One region of the Cobetia sp. BL01 genome, then DNA from elsewhere that is predicted to be linked to it. Evidence: predicted binding sites of a transcription regulator. Region 1 holds the regulator's gene; each other region holds the start of a gene.

Evidence for each region. Region 1 encodes LexA, which represses DNA repair genes until DNA is damaged. Its sites were predicted from a motif close to TACTGTNTANNTANACAGTA; they were not measured.
Region 2: a site for LexA is predicted at 2,304-2,323, ahead of ruvC (crossover junction endodeoxyribonuclease RuvC). Genes of this name have one in related genera too.
Region 3: a site for LexA is predicted at 2,824-2,843, ahead of ACZYGA_RS01010 (YqiA/YcfP family alpha/beta fold hydrolase). Genes of this name have one in related genera too.

The regions. Positions count from the first base shown of each region.
Region 1 covers NZ_JBVBEE010000002.1:307,332-313,435, forward strand. Annotated here, with positions in the region: gene ACZYGA_RS05015 (mechanosensitive ion channel family protein) at 1-223, opposite strand, end outside; gene nagZ (beta-N-acetylhexosaminidase) at 271-1,365, opposite strand; gene ACZYGA_RS05025 (L,D-transpeptidase family protein) at 1,568-2,110, opposite strand; gene ACZYGA_RS05030 (TetR/AcrR family transcriptional regulator) at 2,110-2,787, opposite strand; gene lexA (transcriptional repressor LexA) at 3,352-3,981, shown strand; gene ACZYGA_RS05040 (hypothetical protein) at 4,112-4,351, opposite strand; gene ACZYGA_RS05045 (DUF6586 family protein) at 4,605-5,084, opposite strand; gene topA (type I DNA topoisomerase) at 5,084-6,104, opposite strand, start outside.
Region 2 covers NZ_JBVBEE010000003.1:168,113-174,216, forward strand. Annotated here, with positions in the region: gene ACZYGA_RS07055 (FmdB family zinc ribbon protein) at 1-199, shown strand, start outside; gene aspS (aspartate--tRNA ligase) at 343-2,130, shown strand; gene ruvC (crossover junction endodeoxyribonuclease RuvC) at 2,380-2,958, shown strand; gene ruvA (Holliday junction branch migration protein RuvA) at 3,367-3,981, shown strand; gene ruvB (Holliday junction branch migration DNA helicase RuvB) at 4,186-5,229, shown strand; gene ybgC (tol-pal system-associated acyl-CoA thioesterase) at 5,268-5,675, shown strand; gene tolQ (protein TolQ) at 5,854-6,104, shown strand, end outside.
Region 3 covers NZ_JBVBEE010000001.1:247,232-253,335, reverse strand. Annotated here, with positions in the region: gene cmoB (tRNA 5-methoxyuridine(34)/uridine 5-oxyacetic acid(34) synthase CmoB) at 1-112, opposite strand, end outside; gene cmoA (carboxy-S-adenosyl-L-methionine synthase CmoA) at 144-890, opposite strand; gene pgi (glucose-6-phosphate isomerase) at 1,095-2,798, shown strand; gene ACZYGA_RS01010 (YqiA/YcfP family alpha/beta fold hydrolase) at 2,939-3,685, shown strand; gene parE (DNA topoisomerase IV subunit B) at 3,839-5,719, shown strand; gene parC (DNA topoisomerase IV subunit A) at 5,881-6,104, shown strand, end outside.

The DNA.
Region 1 (6,104 bases):
GACTCTTCTCGGCATGCACGGCCAGGCGACTGAGCAGAATGCGCTCGCTCAGATGCAGCACGATCACGGCCACCAGCACCAGGGCGAGGTTGATCCCCCAGAGTGGCAGACCGAAGGTCTGCTCCACCCAGTTGCGCAGCGGCTCGACCCAGTGATTGATCATCTCTTCGGCAGGCGCCGCCAGCTTGTCGGCAGCCGCCTCGGTGGCGGATTTCTCAGCCATGTGGAGTCCTTGGGTGACGTCTGGAGGAAAAGCCCCTCAAGGCTGGCTCATTCAGCCAAGCCCGATGGCATGGCCACCTGCTCGAGCGGCTGACTGGCCGCCAGCGCCTCGAGACGTGCATGGGTACGCCGCCAGCGAGACAGCCCCGCAAGGCCCTCGAGCGTGGGGCGGGCGCGCCCGTAGCGCAGACGCGCCTGACGCTTGCCGGCATTGCGCTGCTCATCCCCATCGAGGCTGTCGAGCACGGCACGTGCGGCGGCGGGATCATTGCACACCAGCGCCATGTCGCAGCCGGCATCCAGTGCCAGACGAGCGCGCACTTCCGGCTCGCCCTCGGCCACGGCAGCCGCCATGCCCAGGTCATCGGAGAAGATGGCGCCCTTGAAACCGAACTCCTCACGCAGCAGCCCCAGCCAGCTTGGCGAGAAGCCGGCGGGGCGCGCATCGAAGTCGGGATAGATGACATGAGCCGGCATCACGCCACCCAGGCGATCCGCCAGCGCCGCGAAGGGCTTGAGATCATGCTCGCGCAGCTCGCGGAAGGAGCGGGGGTCGATCACGCGCTCGCGGTGGGTATCCGCCGCGATGCCACCATGACCGGGATAATGCTTGCCGACTGCCGCCATGCCAGCTTCGCGCAGGCCCTCGATGAAGGCGGTCCCGACGGCAATCACGTCCTCGGGAGTCGTCCCGAAGCTGCGGTCGCCGATGATGGTGGAACCCGCGACATCGATATCCAATACCGGCGCGAAGGTGATGTCGCAGCCAATGGCAGCCATCTCCATGCCCAGCAACCAGCCGGCGTCACGGGCAAACCCGAGCCCTGACGACTGGGCATCATCACCGCAGCCGTCACAGTCACGTCCCAGGCAGCAATGTGCCAGGGCGCGCATCGGCGGCAGGCGGGTCACGCCTTCGCGCAGCCGTTGCACCCGTCCGCCTTCCTGATCGATGGCGATCAACAGATGTGGATTGACGCGGCGGATCTCACCGCACAGCGCCAGCACCTGCTCGGGAGAAGCACAGTTGCGCGCAAACAGGATGACGCCGCCGACGGCGGGGCGTGCCAGTAGTTCACGTTCGTCAGACGTGAGGGTATGCCCCTCGACGTCGAGCATTACGGAGCCCAATGGCTGTGTCATGACATCCTTCCTGTCCATGGCCTGCTGGCCGTGTCATGCGCTGCAAGGCATGGCACGCACGGCAGGGTTTCATGTCGTTACGGGGCTCGGCAGCCTGGAAGACAAGCCTCAGGACAGGCGGCCGGCGCGAGGAAAGGCGCAATTCTAGCCGACTGAGCGCGACTCGAACAGTCGCGAGCACCAGCCGCCAGGCAACGCAGCGTCAGGCGTGCAACAGCACTGGCGTTCCGGCCGGCGCATGCCGGTAAAGGCACAGCAGATCCTCATCGCGCAGACGAATGCACCCATGGGAGGCCGGGGTGCCCATCGGCTCGCTGGTCGGCGTGCCATGGAAGTAGATGTAGCGCCGCAGGCTGTCGACGCGCTGTCCCGCCGCGTTGCGGCCACGGTTGATGCCGGGCTCACGACCGCTGAGCCACAGGATACGCGTCAGGATCCAGTCGCGTTCGGGGTGCTCGGCGGCCAGTCGAGGCGTGAACACCTCTCCCGTGAAGCGCCGTCCACGATAGACGGCACCACGTGGGTTGCCCTCCCCGATCGCGGCGCGAACCACATGCCAGCCGGTCGGCGTGCAACCGCTGCCATCGAGCTCGCCGATACCGTTGAGGCCGCTGGAGATCGCACAGGCATGCACCAGCGTGTCAGGGTCAGCCGCGGGGGGCGGCGCATCACGACTGCCACTGGGCGCGTCATTGCGTATCTCGAGACGCTGGCGGGTGAGATCCACGCAGACCCAGCAAGCCATCAGCTTGCCGCCTGGGTGACCGCTTCACCATCTCCGAGCGAGGCCGGCAGCGGAGCCGCCATCGCCGCGACCACCACCGGACGCATGTGCTGGATCAGCTCGCGCACACTGGTGTGATGGCCGTATTCGGCCTCTTCGATATCGCGCAGTGCGTCCAGTCCCGAGAAGGTGAAGATCACGCTGCCGAGCATGAAGTGCAGACGCCAGAAGCGCTCGTTGTCTGGCAGGTCCGGCGTCGCAAGCTTCAGGAGCTCGGCGAAGCGGCTGAAGACCGTGCCGTAATGCTCGCGGATGTAGCGACGCATGTGGCCCTGCCCCTGGGTATAGGCAAGCCCGAGCAGGCGCATGAAGGTACGCAGGCTGTTGCGCTCGGCCGGCACCTCAAGCACCGTGCGCGCCATCACTTCCAGCAGCGTTTCCAGCGGCACCTGACGACCGGCATGCTGCTGCTCGACACTGTCGAGTGCCGCATGGAAACGCTCGCTGAAGGGGTCGAGATAGCGGGCGAACACTGCCTGGATCAATGACTTCTTTGAGCCGAAGTGATAATTGACCGCCGCCAGGTTGACCTTGGCCTTGCTGGTGATATTGCGCAGCGAGGTTTCGGCGAAGCCTCGCTCGGCGAACAGGACCTCGGCGGTATCGAGGATACGGGTAACGGTATCGGTCTGGGCCATGGGCGGATGCCTTGTCAGATGATCAGTCACGAGGGGGCACGGGAGTCCTTGTCCCCCCGGACAACGGCAAGGCCGTGGCCCGGGGGGCGACTCTTCTCATGCAGGTCAATCAAACGACATGTCGGTCTTCACGCACCGCGTGTCAGGCAGCGACTCCGAGGCGGAGGCTGCCACGAGCCGTGTCCCGAGCACAGGACAGACGCACAGGACACACAGGGCCTGTGTACCGGTAGCCGGATGCGCTCGACGAACATTCGTTTGAAACAAGATAATTCTAGCTGTCCATGCCATGACTGGCAATTGCTGGTTGTTTCAAACACTCGACAGCCAAGACCGGCAGGACGCGCATTCACGCGGGACATTCGGGGACGGGATGGTCATGGGGCGTCCCGGACACCCGCTGTCTCGCGTCAGCATGTCGATGTCGACGAAGATGCCGGCAACGTTGCTGCCAAAGCACCCACGATGCCTTGCATGACCGCCATGACTGGATACAATGACAGTTGTATGGATGCACACCCCGTGCCGTCAGCTCAGATGCCGCCCAGGCCAAAGGCAATGCCCATGACTCAGCCGCTTACTCCGCGCCAGCAGGATGTCTTCGATTTCATCATCAAGACCATCAAGTCCTCAGGCTATCCGCCAACGCGTGCCGAAATCGCCCAGGCACTGGGCTTTCGCTCACCGAATGCCGCGGAAGAGCATCTGCGTGCCCTGAAGCGCAAGGGAGCCATCGAGATGGTGCCGGGCACCTCGCGGGGCATCCGCGTGCCGTCTCTGGCCGAGGCGGAAGAGGATAGCGAGCAGGGCCTGCCGGTCATCGGGGAAGTGGCCGCTGGCAGCCCTATCCTGGCCAGCCAGCATATCGATCGTCATTGCCCACTGCCCAGTGACTACTTCTCGCCTGCCGCCGACTATCTGCTGCGCGTGCGCGGGGTCTCGATGAAGGATGTCGGCATTCTGGAAGGTGACCTGCTGGCCGTGCACCGCACGAGCAGCGTGCGTGACGGACAGATCGTGGTGGCGCGTCTGGGGGATGAAGTGACGGTGAAGCGTTTCCGTCGCGATGGCCATTACGTATGGCTGGAAGCCGAGAACGAGGACTTCGCTCCCATCAAGGTGGATCTGCGCACGGACAGCCTGGAAATCGAGGGCCTCGGCGTGGGCGTGATCCGCGATGGCGGCCTGCACTGATCTCAAGGCTTGCAGGCAGTCTGTCCTCACAGCGCTGACGCGCAGATGACGATTGTCGTCATCTGGGCATCCACGAAAAAACCCGCCGGTTGGCGGGTTTTTTCGTGGCTGGCAGACATGCGGGAAGTGCTCAGTGCACCATGCCTTCCGACTGCTCGTCTTCATCATCCTCGCCATCCCACAGGCGGGTGCGGGTGATGGCGTGATCGATCATCTCACGCGCGACCTCGAAGCGATTGTCACGCAGCAGATCGGCAGCTTCATCGGAGATGCGGATACTGAGAAGTGGCTCACCTTCACTCTCGGCGGCACGCAGGATCACTTCCCCATCTTCCATTTGCACGATTTCAAGTACGGCGGGATCGGACACGTCATTCCTCCTGCACGGCATCCTGAGGATACCGGCGTCGTTGTGATCGTCAGCTTGACGGCGGGCAGGCCCTGCGACTTGCAGTCACTGGCGACAATGCAGAAAAAAGTACGACCACAGCCAGAGCCATGGTCGTACCGGAGAATGCAGGGCTTGCCACAATGCCGCCAGTCTAGCACCCGTCATGCCAGGGCGTCACCTGAATGACAGGTGCGTGACATGCCAGCGCTTTCGGGTCAGGCAAGGCGCGACGCTACCACTCCACATTCGACTCGCGAAGGTGTGACAGCAACGCCTTCATGGCGCTGACTGCCGTGGCGAGACGCTCTGCCAGAGGCGCATTGGCCGCCGCGGCGATGATGAGACCATCGCCACGCGCCTGGCCTTCCTCACGCCGGGCAGCACCGCCCTCTTCATGCAAACGCGTGATATCGGCCACCAGCTGGCTCAACCAACTGTCCGGCTGCGCCTGCAGGCTTCGCAACTGCTCGATTTCCGCCACGGGAGTCGGCGGTGTGGCCAGCCGCTCGCGCCAGCTGCCCTCAGGCCAGCGTGCCGACGCGGCGCACTCCTCGATCAACGAGGCCAATGCCAGCTCCATCAACGCCAGCGCCCCTTCCTCACCGGCCATGCGCCGTGCGACGGCATGCTCATCACGCGTCGCGACGGCCGCCTGCTCCAGCAGCAACTCGGCCTGATACAGCAGTTGATTGGTGCGGCCACGCTGGCTCATCAGCTCTTGGCTCCCTTGCGCTTGTCCTCGACGACCCAACGGCCGTTGTCGAAGGTCGCCTTCCACCCCGTCGCCTTGCCATCCTCGTCCGTCATCACGAACTGCTCCTTGGCCTTGCGCGAGAAACGAATCTGCGTCGGGCGGCCATCGGGGTCTTTCTCCGGCGCCTTGAGGATGAAGTGATACTTCTCCGGCAGCTCGTCGGCATGCGCCTTGAGCTCGCTGACCAGCGGCGGACGCGTCTCGCGATTCTTGGGGAACTGACTGGCGGCAAGGAACAGGCCACTGGCGCCATCACGCAGCACGTAGTGATCCTCGACCTTCACGCAGGCAAGTTCCGGCATGGGGATCGGGTCCATCTTCGGCGGCGCGACCTCTCCGGACTTGAGCAGCTTGCGGGTGTTCTTGCAATCCTCGTTGGTGCAGCCGAAGTACTTGCCGAAACGCCCGGTCTTGAGCTGCATGTCGGCACCGCACTTGTCGCACTCGATGACCGGCCCATCGTAGCCCTTGATGCGGAACTGACCCTGCTCGACTTCATGTCCCACGCAGTCCGGGCTGTTGCCGCAGACGTGCAGCTTGCGCTGCTCGTCGATCAGATAGCTGTCCATGGCCGTGGCGCAGATCGGGCAACGGCGCTTGGCACGCAGTGCATCGGTCTCGGCATTCTCATCCGCGTCAGCGGCGACCGCCTCATCCCCCGGCAACAGGTCGATGGTGGTCTTGCAGCGCTCCTTGGGCGGAAGGTTGTAACCGGAGCATCCCAGGAAGACGCCGGTGGAGGCGGTACGGATCTGCATCTCGCGACCACAGGTCGGGCAGGCGATATCGGTCGGCACCGGCTGATTCGGGCGCATGCCCTCTTCTGACTGGGCGTGATCCAGCTCGGCCTTGAACTCGGCGTAGAAGGCATCCAGCAGCTCGCGCCAGTTGCGCTGACCATTGGCCACCTCATCGAGGTAGTCTTCCATGCGCGCGGTGAAGCCGAAGTCCATCAGGTCCTTGAAGGATTCACTGAGA
Region 2 (6,104 bases), on a different contig from region 1:
GGCCTGTGGCCATCGGATGGACAAGTTGCAGAAGATCAGCGCCGCGCCGCTGACGGAATGTCCGGAATGCAAGACGGACCAGCTGGAAAAGCTGGTATCCGCCGCCGGTTTCCGTCTGGCGGGCAGTGGCTGGTACGAAACGGATTTCAAGTCCGGCAGCAAGAAGAATCTGGCCGGAGGTGGCGATAGCTCGTCCTGATGTCTCCCGTCATCAGGCCAGCTGTCATGCCTGCCATCCATGTGCAAGGTCATGCATGAGTGGCAGGCATCTCCAGCGTCAGGCCCTCTGAGACAGACGCGCACCAGTGCGTCGATCACGAATTTGAGCAACAAGGAATCAACATGCGCAGCCACTATTGCGGCAAACTGAACGAGACCCTGATCGATCAGGATGTCACTCTGTGCGGGTGGGTGCACCGCCGTCGCGACCACGGTGGCGTCATCTTCCTCGACATGCGCGACCGTGACGGTATCGCCCAGATCGTCGTCGATCCGGACACCGTCGATGCCTTCGCCACTGCCGACAAGGCGCGCAGCGAGTACGTCCTGCGCATCAAGGGCCGTATTCGCATGCGCCCGGAAGGCACCCAGAACCCGAACATGCCGACAGGCATGATCGAAGTGCTGGCCAAGGATGTCGAAGTGCTCAACACCGCACAGACGCCGCCGTTCCAGCTGGACGACCACAACAAGGTCGGTGAGGAAGTTCGCCTCAAGTATCGTTATGTCGACCTGCGTCGTCCGGACATGATCGACAAGCTGCGCCTGCGTTCACGCATCACCCACAGCGTGCGTGCCCAGCTGGAAGCCCTGGGCTTCCTCGACATCGAAACCCCGATTCTCACGCGTGCCACGCCGGAAGGGGCACGTGACTATCTGGTGCCGAGCCGCACCTATGCCGGCAGCTTCTTCGCGCTGCCGCAGTCTCCGCAGCTGTTCAAGCAGCTGTTGATGGTCGCCGGTGTCGATCGTTACTACCAGATCGCCAAGTGCTTCCGTGACGAGGATCTGCGCGCCGATCGTCAGCCGGAATTCACCCAGATCGACCTCGAGGCCAGCTTCGTCGACGAGAAGGACATCATGGGCATGACCGAGACCATGATCAGTGGCCTCTACAAGGAAGTGCTGGATGTCGAGCTGGGCGACTTCCCGACCATGCCGTATTCCGAAGCCATGCAGCGCTTCGGTTCCGACAAGCCGGACCTGCGTATCCCGCTGGAGCTGGTCGATGTCGATGATCTGATGAGCGGTGTGGACTTCAAGGTCTTCTCCGGCCCGGCCAAGGATGACAAGGGCCGTGTCGCCGCGCTGCGTGTGCCGGGCGGTGCCAGCCTGTCACGCAAGGAAATCGACGCCTACACCAAGTTCGTCGGCATCTACGGTGCCAAGGGCCTGGCGTGGATCAAGGTCAACGAGCGTGCCAAGGGCATCGAGGGTCTGCAGTCGCCGATCGTCAAGTTCATGGAAGACGTCGTGGATGACGTGCTGGACCGCTGTGGCGCCGTCGATGGCGACATCGTGTTCTTCGGTGCCGACAAGGCCAACATCGTGGCCGAGGCCATCGGTGCGCTGCGCGTCAAGCTGGGCGAAGACCTCAACCTCTACACCCGCGAATGGGCACCGCTGTGGGTCGTCGACTTCCCGATGTTCGAAGCCGATGCCAATGGCCGCCTGAGCGCGCTGCACCACCCGTTCACCGCGCCGTCCTGCACCCCGGAAGAACTCAAGGCCGATCCGGAAGCGGCACTGTCTCGCGCCTATGACATGGTCATCAACGGCACTGAGCTGGGTGGCGGTTCCATCCGTATCCACGACCAGGGCATGCAGCGTACCGTGTTCGAAGTGCTGGGCATCGGCGAAGAGGAAGCGGAAGAGAAGTTCGGCTTCCTGCTCGACGCGCTCAAGTTCGGCGCGCCGCCCCATGGTGGTCTGGCCTTCGGTCTCGACCGTCTGGTCATGCTGATGACCGGCGCCAAGACCATTCGTGAAGTCATTGCCTTCCCGAAGACCCAGAGCGCTGGCTGCATGATGACCGACGCCCCGGGGGAAGTCAGCGGTGAGCAGCTCAAGGAGCTGAACATCCGTCTGCGTCAGAAGGTCAAGGTCGAAGAAGAAGGCGGTCAGGCCTGATCCAGGCGAATGACCCCGGGGTGATCAACCTCTCCTGACAGGCGCCATCAGCGCCCGGGAGAGGGGCAGTCCCGCGCAAGCGGGCAAGTGACCCCCGGCAAGGCGGTGTGAGACTGTTACCTGCAGATGATGCAGGCAATGACAGTGTCGCACCGCCTTTTTTGTGGCATTGTGGCTGGTTATATACACAGTAAGCTGGAAAGACGACAGGGGTGGAGCGGCAATGAGTGTGAGACGTGAGGCGGTGGCATGATCATTCTTGGCATTGATCCGGGATCACGCCTGACCGGTTACGGCGTACTGGACGTCTCGGCGGCTCAGCCCCGCTATGTGGACAGTGGCTGCATCCGCATGTCCCAGGTCAGCCTCGACCAGCGGTTGGCGCAGATCTACGCCGGTATCAGTGAAGTGATTGCCATGCATCGCCCGGCGGAGTTCGCCATCGAGCAGGTCTTCATGTCCAAGAATGCCGACTCCGCGCTCAAGCTCGGTCAGGCACGTGGGGCAGCCATCGTGTGTGCGGCGAACCACGGCCTGCCGGTATCAGAGTATGGGCCGCGACAGATCAAGCAGGCTGTCACGGGGTCCGGTGCAGCAGACAAGGCGCAGGTCCAGCATATGGTGACCCATACGCTCAAGCTCTCTGCAACGCCTCAGGCGGATGCCGCGGATGCTCTGGCCATCGCGCTGACACATTGCTTTGCACGCATGCGACTGACCCCGAGCAGCGCGCAGCTGGAGGCGTTGGGCCTGGGGGCGGGTGCAGGGCGCAAGAGTACCCGCGCACGACGCAGCAGTAGCTGGCGTGACTTTGAGCCGGGCAAATGAGGTGTCTGCCGGTCACGTAGGGTCTGAAGAGTGTCTGGTCAGGGGCTGAAGAGAGTGGGGAGCAGACTCCGGCGTGTGCCGAAGACGGCCTCTACAGGCGAGAAGTGACAAGCCCGCTTGCGCCAGATACGCTATCGTTATCAATAAATTCCAATTTTTCAGTCACTTGTAGGCTTGTTTTCACGATGTCAGGCAGCATCTTGCGTTCTGCTGGCATCCGCATGCTGCCTGCATCTGGCCTCATGGCAACAAGTGACTGTCAGATTCATGCGACAAAATCGTCGTGACACTCGGACATGCCGCCTGCACGTTATCTTTGGTAGGCTTGCCCGCATCGCAACAACCCGTGCCGCCTGACACCTGATGTGATGAGCAGGCGGCACTGAAGACTCAAGGACAGCCCGAAACATGATTGGACGTCTGACCGGGCGTTTGCTCGAAAAGCAGCCGCCTCATCTGGTACTCGATGTACAGGGTGTGGGCTATGAACTCGAAGCCTCCATGAATACCTTGCTGGGTCTGCCGGCTGTCGGGGAGGACTGTCAGCTGTTCACCCATCTGGTCGTGCGTGAAGACGCCCAGTTGCTCTATGGCTTCGGCAAGGAGCCGGAGCGTCGTCTGTTCCGGGAATTGATCAAGATTTCCGGGGTCGGGCCGCGCCTGGCGCTGGCGATTCTCTCGGGAATGGAGCAGGCCGATTTCATTCGCTGCGTGCACGACGAAGACAGTCGGGCACTGACTCGCTTGCCCGGCGTCGGCAAGAAGACGGCGGACCGCCTGATCATCGAGATGCGCGACCGGCTCAAGCATTGGACGATTCCGCAGGACGATGGTCTGTCGGAAATGGCGCGCGCTTCGCAGCCACAGCCGCCGGTTACCCATCCCCTGGCCGACGCCGAAGCCGCTCTGGTCGCGCTGGGCTACAAGCCGGTCGAGGCGGCCAAGATGCTCTCGGGACTCGAGACAGGTGCCTCCACGGAAGCCCTCATCAAGGCGGCGTTGTCCCGCAAGATGGCCAGCTAGCGCACGAGTCTCGTGCCTGATAGCGTGAATGACAGAATAGGCACGATCTGATTGGATTTATTGACTAGGGAAAGGCCGGCGACTGGGGTAGAAAGTGCGCGCTTGATTGCATTGGCGCAAGATCATTTCACTGCCTCGGTCAGACCACCTCTCGCCACATGATTCATGTCTGCAGCATGAGTCATCAGGAGTTGAGCAAGCATCATGATGGAGTCGGATCGACTGATCTCCGCGGCCACGCATGATCCGGAAGAACGGATCGATCGCGCCAATCGGCCGCGAACGCTGAATGAGTATATCGGTCAGCCGATCGTGCGCGAGCAGATGGAAATCTTCATCAGTGCCGCTCGCGGTCGTGGCGATAGCCTGGATCACACCCTGGTATTCGGGCCCCCGGGACTTGGCAAGACCACTCTGGCACACATCATTGCCAGTGAGATGAGCGTGGACATCAAGTCGACGTCCGGACCGGTTCTGGAGCGGGCAGGTGACCTGGCCGCCATGCTGACGAATCTTCAGGAAGGCGATGTACTGTTCATCGACGAGATCCATCGCCTGTCACCGGCGGTCGAGGAAGTGCTGTATCCCGCGATGGAGGACTATCAGCTGGATATCATGATCGGTGAGGGCCCGGCTGCCCGCTCGATCAAGCTGGAACTGCCACGATTCACTCTGGTGGGGGCGACGACCCGGGCTGGTCTGTTGACCGCGCCCCTGCGAGATCGCTTCGGAATCGTTCAGCGCCTCGAGTTCTACGATATCGAGTCGCTGACCGGTATCGTCTCGCGCAGTGCGAAGCTGTCAGGCATGGAAGTGGAGATGGATGGCGCGCGCGAGGTCGCACGACGCTCGCGAGGGACGCCGCGTATCGCCAATCGGCTGCTGCGGCGGGTGCGTGACTTTACCGAGGTGCGCGGCGATGGCCGTCTGACGCTGGATGTCGCGGACAAGGCGCTCAACATGCTCAATGTGGATAGCCACGGGCTGGATCATATGGATCGCCGGTTGCTGCTGTCGATGATCGAGAAGTTCGATGGCGGGCCCGTCGGTGTGGATTCGCTGGCGGCCGCCATCGGCGAGGAGCGCGATACCATCGAAGATGTGCTGGAGCCCTATCTGATTCAGCAGGGCTTCATGATGCGAACGGCGCGTGGGCGCGTGGTGACCAGTTCCGCCTATCAGCATTTCGGCATCACGCCGCGTGAGACCCAGGCGCGTCTGACGCCGGGTGGGCAGGAGGACGCATGATGTCGTCTCTTCAGACATCCAGACCCGGCGAGGAAACGTTGACTGAGCAGACGGGCGAATTTCATCATGCGGTGCGGGTCTATATCGAGGATACCGATGCGGGTGGCATCGTCTATTACGTCAATTACCTGCGCTTCATGGAGCGCGCACGCAGTGAATGGCTGCGCGCACGTGGCTATTCCCAGCAGACACTTCTGGAGCGCGGTATCCAGCTTGTCGTGCACAGTGTGGCCAGTCGCTATCATCGTCCTGCGAGACTGGATGATCTGCTTCAGGTCACGGCAACGGCAGGTGAATTGCGTGGCGCGCGCCTTGTCTTTCATCAACAGGTGATGAAGGACGGGGTGATGTTGAGTGATGCCGAGGTGGTGATTGCCTGTGTCGATGCCAGCACATTGCGTCCGCGTCGATGGCCAGTGGAATTGCTGAACGCTCTTGAGGTCTGAGTCACCGATACCAGATTGACCGAGAGTCGCCGTGGTCAAGGCGTGAACGAGTGAGACGCCGTTGCAGCCATCCTTCTGGTCGGATGTCAGGCGACGGAGTCGGACGAATGTTAAGGGTGTCGCCTCACCGGCGGCACTGACTGAACCAAGTAAAAGAGGGATTTCCGTGGAAGATTCGATGTCGATCATTTCGCTGTTCGCGAATGCCAGCCTGGTGGTGCAATCCGTCATGTTGCTGCTGTTGGCGGCTTCCATCGCCTCCTGGGTAGTGATCTTCCAGCGGGGGATGGCATTGTCACGAGCGAAACAGGCGTATACCGCCTTTGAAAAGCGTTTCTGGTCCGGAGTGGATCTCAATCACCTCTACCGTGAATTGCCCAGTGAAGAAGAGGCGACGCCGGGTGCTGCAGGCGTCTTCCGTGCAGGCTT
Region 3 (6,104 bases), on a different contig from region 1:
GCTCGGGCAGGGCGCCCAGCCAGCGGGCGAAGCCGTCACCGACGGCGCCTGGCTCACAGGCAAGCTCGGTGAAGGCGCGGTAAAGATCACGATCGTAGGGGGAGATGCTCATGCGCTGGGTCGGGTCCGTGCAGGCGTAGCGGTCATTCGGCGGCTTTGAAAGCGACCATCGAGGCAAAGTTCAGGTATTGCAGCCAGGTGTGGCTGCGCGCGAAGCCGGCGCGTGCCAGGCGCGCATGGTGAGTGGTGAGACTGTCGGGCTTCATCACGTCCTCCAGCGCTTCGCGTTTCTGCGAGATCTCGAGGTCGGAGTAGCCGTTGGCGCGCTTGAAGTCATGATAGCGCTCGATCAACCAGGCGTTCTCGACCGGGTCGTCGCTGATGATCTTCTCGGACAGGATCAACACGCCGCCGGGCTCCAGCGCCGCAAACAGCTTGTCGATCACGGCGTCGCGGTCCTGCGGCGGCAGAAACTGCAGGGTGAAGTTGACCACGATCATGCCGGCAGGCTGGTACTCCAGGGTGCGGATATCGGCTTCACTGACGTTGATGCGATGGTCCGGGAAGGCGTCGGCGAGCTCGCGGCTGGCGCGCTCGACCATCGGCCGGGACAGATCGACGGCTTCGATCTCGATGTCCTGGGCCGCCATCTCACGTGCCAGTGCCATGCTGGCAGCCCCCAGCGAGCAGCCCAGATCATAGACGCGTGCGCCAGGGCGCAGGTGGGCGCGGGCCATCAGCCCCAGCATGGCGATGATCTGACCGTACCCCGGCACCGAACGGCGCAGCATGTCCGGGAAGCAGCTGACGACCTGTTCGTCGAAGGAGAAGCTGGCAACACGGTCAAGGGGTGTCGTAAATATCGCGTCACGGTAAGATGCATCACTCATGGATCAAGGCTTCATCGGGCAGAGGGCCTGGGCGACATGCCATTGGCCGGGGAGCGGCTGGGCTGAGTGCCCTGCTGGGCCCGCCATTCTACGCATTCGAGGTGCCTGACGCACCCGCCGCGGCTTGCCGATGATGCCTCCATCAACCGATTTCTGACCGGGCCACGCAGGGCCGGTCGCGACACTTCAAGGAGAGAGGTGGCCATGTCCACTCCATCGTCTGCACGTTCTGCCCGCCGTAACAGTCAGGCCTGGCAGGCCCTCGCGCGTCATCATCAGGAGCAGATGGCCGATGTGCACCTGAAGGACCTGTTCGCCGAGGATGCGGCGCAAGGGCGCGATCGAGTGACGACCTTCACCCGTTCTGCCGCGGGCCTGCGCCTGGATCTCTCCAAGCAGCGTCTCAAGCAGGAGACCCTGGAGCTGTTGCTGGAGCTGGCGCGGGAAACCGGTGTCGAGCAGGGCATCAAGCGTCTGCTGGCCGGTGAGCACGTCAATCGCTCGGAAGATCGCCCGGCCCTGCACGCGGCCCTGCGTCTGCCACGCTCAGCAAGTCTCGAGGTGGATGGCGAGGATGTGGTACCTGCCATCCACGAGAGCCTCGAGCGGCTCGCCGAGATGGTCGAGACCTTCCATAGCGGGCAGTGGCGTGGCGCCACCGGCAAGCCGATCACCGATGTGGTCAATCTGGGGGTCGGTGGCTCGGACCTGGGGCCGCTGATGGTCTCGAGCGCGCTGAGCGATTGCCGTCCCAAGGGCGTCCATGAGGTCGGCGTGCACTTCGCCTCGACCATGGATGGCTCACAGCTGGCGGACTACCTGCAGTCCTTCAGTCCGGAAACCACCTTGTTCATCCTGTCGTCCAAGTCATTCTCCACCATCGACACGCTCTCCAATGCGCGCACCGCGCGTGACTGGCTGAAGTCGCGCCTTGACCCGCAAGGCCGTCTGGAAGGACTGATCAATCGCCAGCACTTCATCGGCGCTTCCGCCAAGCCGGAGAAGATGAGCGAGTGGGGCATCGCGCCGGAACATCAGCTGCTGTTCTGGGACTGGGTCGGCGGGCGCTACTCGCTGTGGGGCACCATCGGACTGCCCATCGCGCTCAATGTCGGCATGGACAACTTCCGTCGCCTGCTGGCGGGGGCGCATGAGCTGGATGAGCATTTCCGCACCGCACCGCTGGAAGACAATCTGCCGGTATTGCTGGCGCTGGCGGGGATCTGGAACAACAACTTCCTCGATATTCGCGCCCACTCCATCCTGCCCTACGACGGCCGCCTGGAATACTTCGCCAGCTACCTCGAGCAGCTGGAAATGGAATCCAACGGCAAGTCGGTCACCAACGATGGCGAGATGGTCGATTACTCCACCTGCCCGGTGCTGTGGGGCCAGCTGGGCCCGAACGCCCAGCATGCCTTCTATCAGCTGCTGCATCAGGGCACCCAGGCAGTGGAATGTGACTTCATCGCGCCGATGCGTCGCTATGACCACGTCGAGGACGCCGAGACCCGTGCCCACCTCAAGGCGCAGCACCGTCTGACACTGGCCAACTGCTTTGCCCAGTCGCGCGTGCTGATGCTGGGCGATGACGCGATACCGGGTGACGAGGCCCAGCCGAATCACAAGCGTTATCGTGGCAATCAGCCCTCGACCACCCTGCTGCTGGAAGCGCTGACGCCGGAAACCCTGGGGGCCCTGATCGCGCTTTACGAGCAGAAGGTCTTCGTCCAGGCCACCATCTGGGACATCAATCCGTTCGATCAGTGGGGCGTGGAGCTGGGCAAGCAGATCGCCACCGCGACGGAAGCGACCATGACCACGGGAGAAGGCTTCGAGCAGCTGGACGCTTCCAGTCGTGCCTTGATCGAGTCCGTGTGGGCCGCCCAGGGGCAGGACCCGCGCTGACGGGGGGATCACGCAGGCGATCATCCTCTGTTGATTTATACAGTATTCTCGCTATCCTATATGGGAATCAATCGTTTACACTAGACACCTTGCCGCGAACCGAGCGTGAGCCGTTCGGTTCGCGCGTGTCGGGAGCGCTGATGAGCCGTCCCCATTACCCTGCGCAGGCAGGCGTTGTCGTTCCTCCGGTCAGGGGCGTGTTGTACCTGCATGGTTTCAACTCGGCCAGTTGCTCGCCCAAGGCGCAGTTGATGAAGCGTGCGGCCGCCGAATTCGGTCTGCCCTGCGTCGCGCCTGACATCCCACCTCAACCCGCTGCCGGGCAGGCGGTGGTGGAGGAGGCCTACCAGGCGCTCTGCGCGCAGTTGGATCTCGACCCGGCTGACCCTGCCTGTGACGACGCCATCGTGGTGATCGGCAGCTCCATGGGTGGCTTTCTGAGCACCTGGCTTGCCGCGCGTGAGGCTGCGCGACTCGATGGACCCCAGGGCCGCGAGCAGAGCGTATGGCGTCAGGGGCCGCGCACGGTATTGATCAATCCAGCCGTGCGCCCGGTCAGGCTTGTCACGGCATGGCTGGGGTCGACCCACGCCAACCCCTATACCGGCGAGTCCTTCACCGTCACCGAAGCATTCGGGCCGGCGCTGGCCGCACTGGAAGCGATCCCCGTCACGCCGCAGCGCACCCTCGTGCTGCTTGCCACGGCGGACGAGACATTGGACGTCAACGATGCCGCAAGCCTCTATCAGGATTGCCGGCTGATCCTCACGCCGGGAGGGGATCATGGATTTGCCAGACTGGCGGAGTACCTGCCTGCCATCATGGCGCATGCCGGCCATCGTCTGGCCCCGTCGCTTGCGACATCCTTCCACGTCGCACCCTGCTAACGTGTCGAGGACGGTTGGGCGTGCGGGCCGGTCAGGAAGATGAATCCGTCATCGGATCGTTCGGCCAGCGGCGACTCTCTTCAGAAATCAGGCAGAGGCATCGCCATCCGTGATGCGTCTGCCGGACGTCAACACCAAGGACACAAGGCTGCGATGAGTCAGTACAGCGCCAGTTCCATCGAGGTTCTCTCCGGCCTCGAACCGGTCCGCAAGCGGCCCGGCATGTATACCGATACCACTCGGCCCAACCACCTGGTCCAGGAAGTCATCGACAACTCCGTCGATGAGGCGCTGGCGGGTCACGCGAAGGAAGTACGCGTGAAGCTGCTGGAAGACGGCGGTATCGAGGTGGCGGATGATGGTCGTGGCATGCCCACTGACATCCACCCCGAGCATGGTGTGACCGGGATCGAGCTGATCCTCACCAAGCTGCACGCGGGGGGCAAGTTCTCCCAGGACAGCTATCGCTTCTCGGGCGGCCTGCACGGCGTGGGGGTCTCGGTGGTCAACGCCCTGTCGACACGCCTTGAGGTGGAAGTCTGCCGTGAGGGTCTGCGTCAGCGCATTGCCTTCGAGAATGGCGAGAAGGTCGAGGAGCTGAGTCAGATCGGTACCGTCGGCAAGCGCAATACCGGCACTCTGGTGCGTTTCTGGCCGGACGAGAGCTACTTCGACAGTCCGCGTCTGGCGATGGCGCGCCTGCGTCACCTGCTGCGCGCCAAGGCGGTATTGTGCCCGGGGCTCAAGGTCGTGCTGACCGAGACGGATGGCAGCGAGACGGCCTGGCATTACGAGGATGGCCTGCGCGACTATCTGCTCGGTGCCACCGATGGTTTCGAGCGACTGCCGGAATCGCCGTTCGTCGGTCATTTCGAGGATGAGGAGCATGGCGTCGACTGGGCCATCCAGTGGCTGCCGGAAGGCGGCGAGCTGGTGCAGGAGCCCTACGTCAATCTGATCCCCACGCCGCTGGGCGGCACCCACGTCAATGGCCTGCGTTCCGGCCTGCTCGAGGCGCTCAAGGAATTCTGTGACTACCGCAGTCTGCTGCCGCGTGGCGTCAAGCTGAGTGCGGATGACCTGTGGGAGCGCGCCGCCTTCGTGCTGTCGGTGAAGATGCTCGATCCACAGTTCGCCGGTCAGACCAAGGAGCGCCTGTCCTCGCGCAGTGTCGCGGCCTTCGTCTCCGGCGTGGTCAAGGACGCCTTCTCGCTGTGGCTCAATCATCATGTCGACCAGGCCGAAGCGCTGGCGGAACTGGTGATCTCGGCGGCCCAGCGCCGTCTGAAAAGCGCCAAGAAGGTCGCGCGCAAGAAGGTCACTTCCGGGCCTGCGCTACCGGGCAAGCTCTCGGACTGCTCAAGCTCCGACCCTGCCGACAGTGAGCTGTTTCTGGTCGAGGGGGACTCGGCTGGCGGCAGCGCCAAGCAGGGTCGCAACCGCGAGACCCAGGCGATCCTGCCGCTGCGCGGCAAGATCCTCAATACCTGGGAAGTCGAGTCGCATGACATCTACTCCTCCCAGGAAGTCCACGACATCGCGGTCGCCATCGGGCTGGACCCGGGCTCGGATGATCTCACCAAGCTGCGCTACCACAAGGTCTGCATCCTGGCGGATGCCGACTCCGATGGCCTGCACATCGCCACGCTGCTGTGCGCGCTGTTCGTGCGGCACTTCCCGGCGCTGGTGGATGCCGGGCGCGTCTTCGTCGCCATGCCGCCGCTGTACCGCATCGACCTGGGCAAGGAAGTCCATTACGCCCTGGACGAGAGCGAGAAGGCGCACATCCTCAAGCAGCTCGAGAGCAAGCGTGGCACGCCCAACGTGCAGCGCTTCAAGGGGCTGGGTGAGATGAACCCGCTGCAGCTGCGCGAGACCACCATGGCACCGGACACTCGCCGCCTGGTGCAGCTGACACGCAGCGCGGATGACGGCACCCACGAGATGCTCGACATGCTGCTGGCCAAGAAGCGCGCCAGTGATCGCAAGAGCTGGCTCGAGGACTACGGCAACATGGCTGACATCGAGGTCTGATCATCGGTTGAGCTTTCACAGCCATTTGAACTTCGAAAGCCAACTGGGCTTCGAGAGCAGCTGAACTTCGAAAGCCAGACAAGCTGCGCGACAGCATTCTTTCGGGAGCGCCAGAGTCTTGCGCTCCCCGGTTTTACGCTCGTAATCAAGGTCAAGTGCCCATGAGCATGGATATCCAGGTCGCGGAGGGGGACGTCGAACGTCTGGCCCTGCGTGACTACACCGAAAAGGCGTACCTCGACTACTCGATGTACGTGATTCTCGACCGCGCCCTGCCGCATGTCGGTGATGGCATGAAGCCGGTACAGCGCCGCATCGTCTACGCCATGCGCGAGCTGTCCCTGACGGCCAACGCCAAGTACAAGAAGTCGGCGCGTACCGTCGG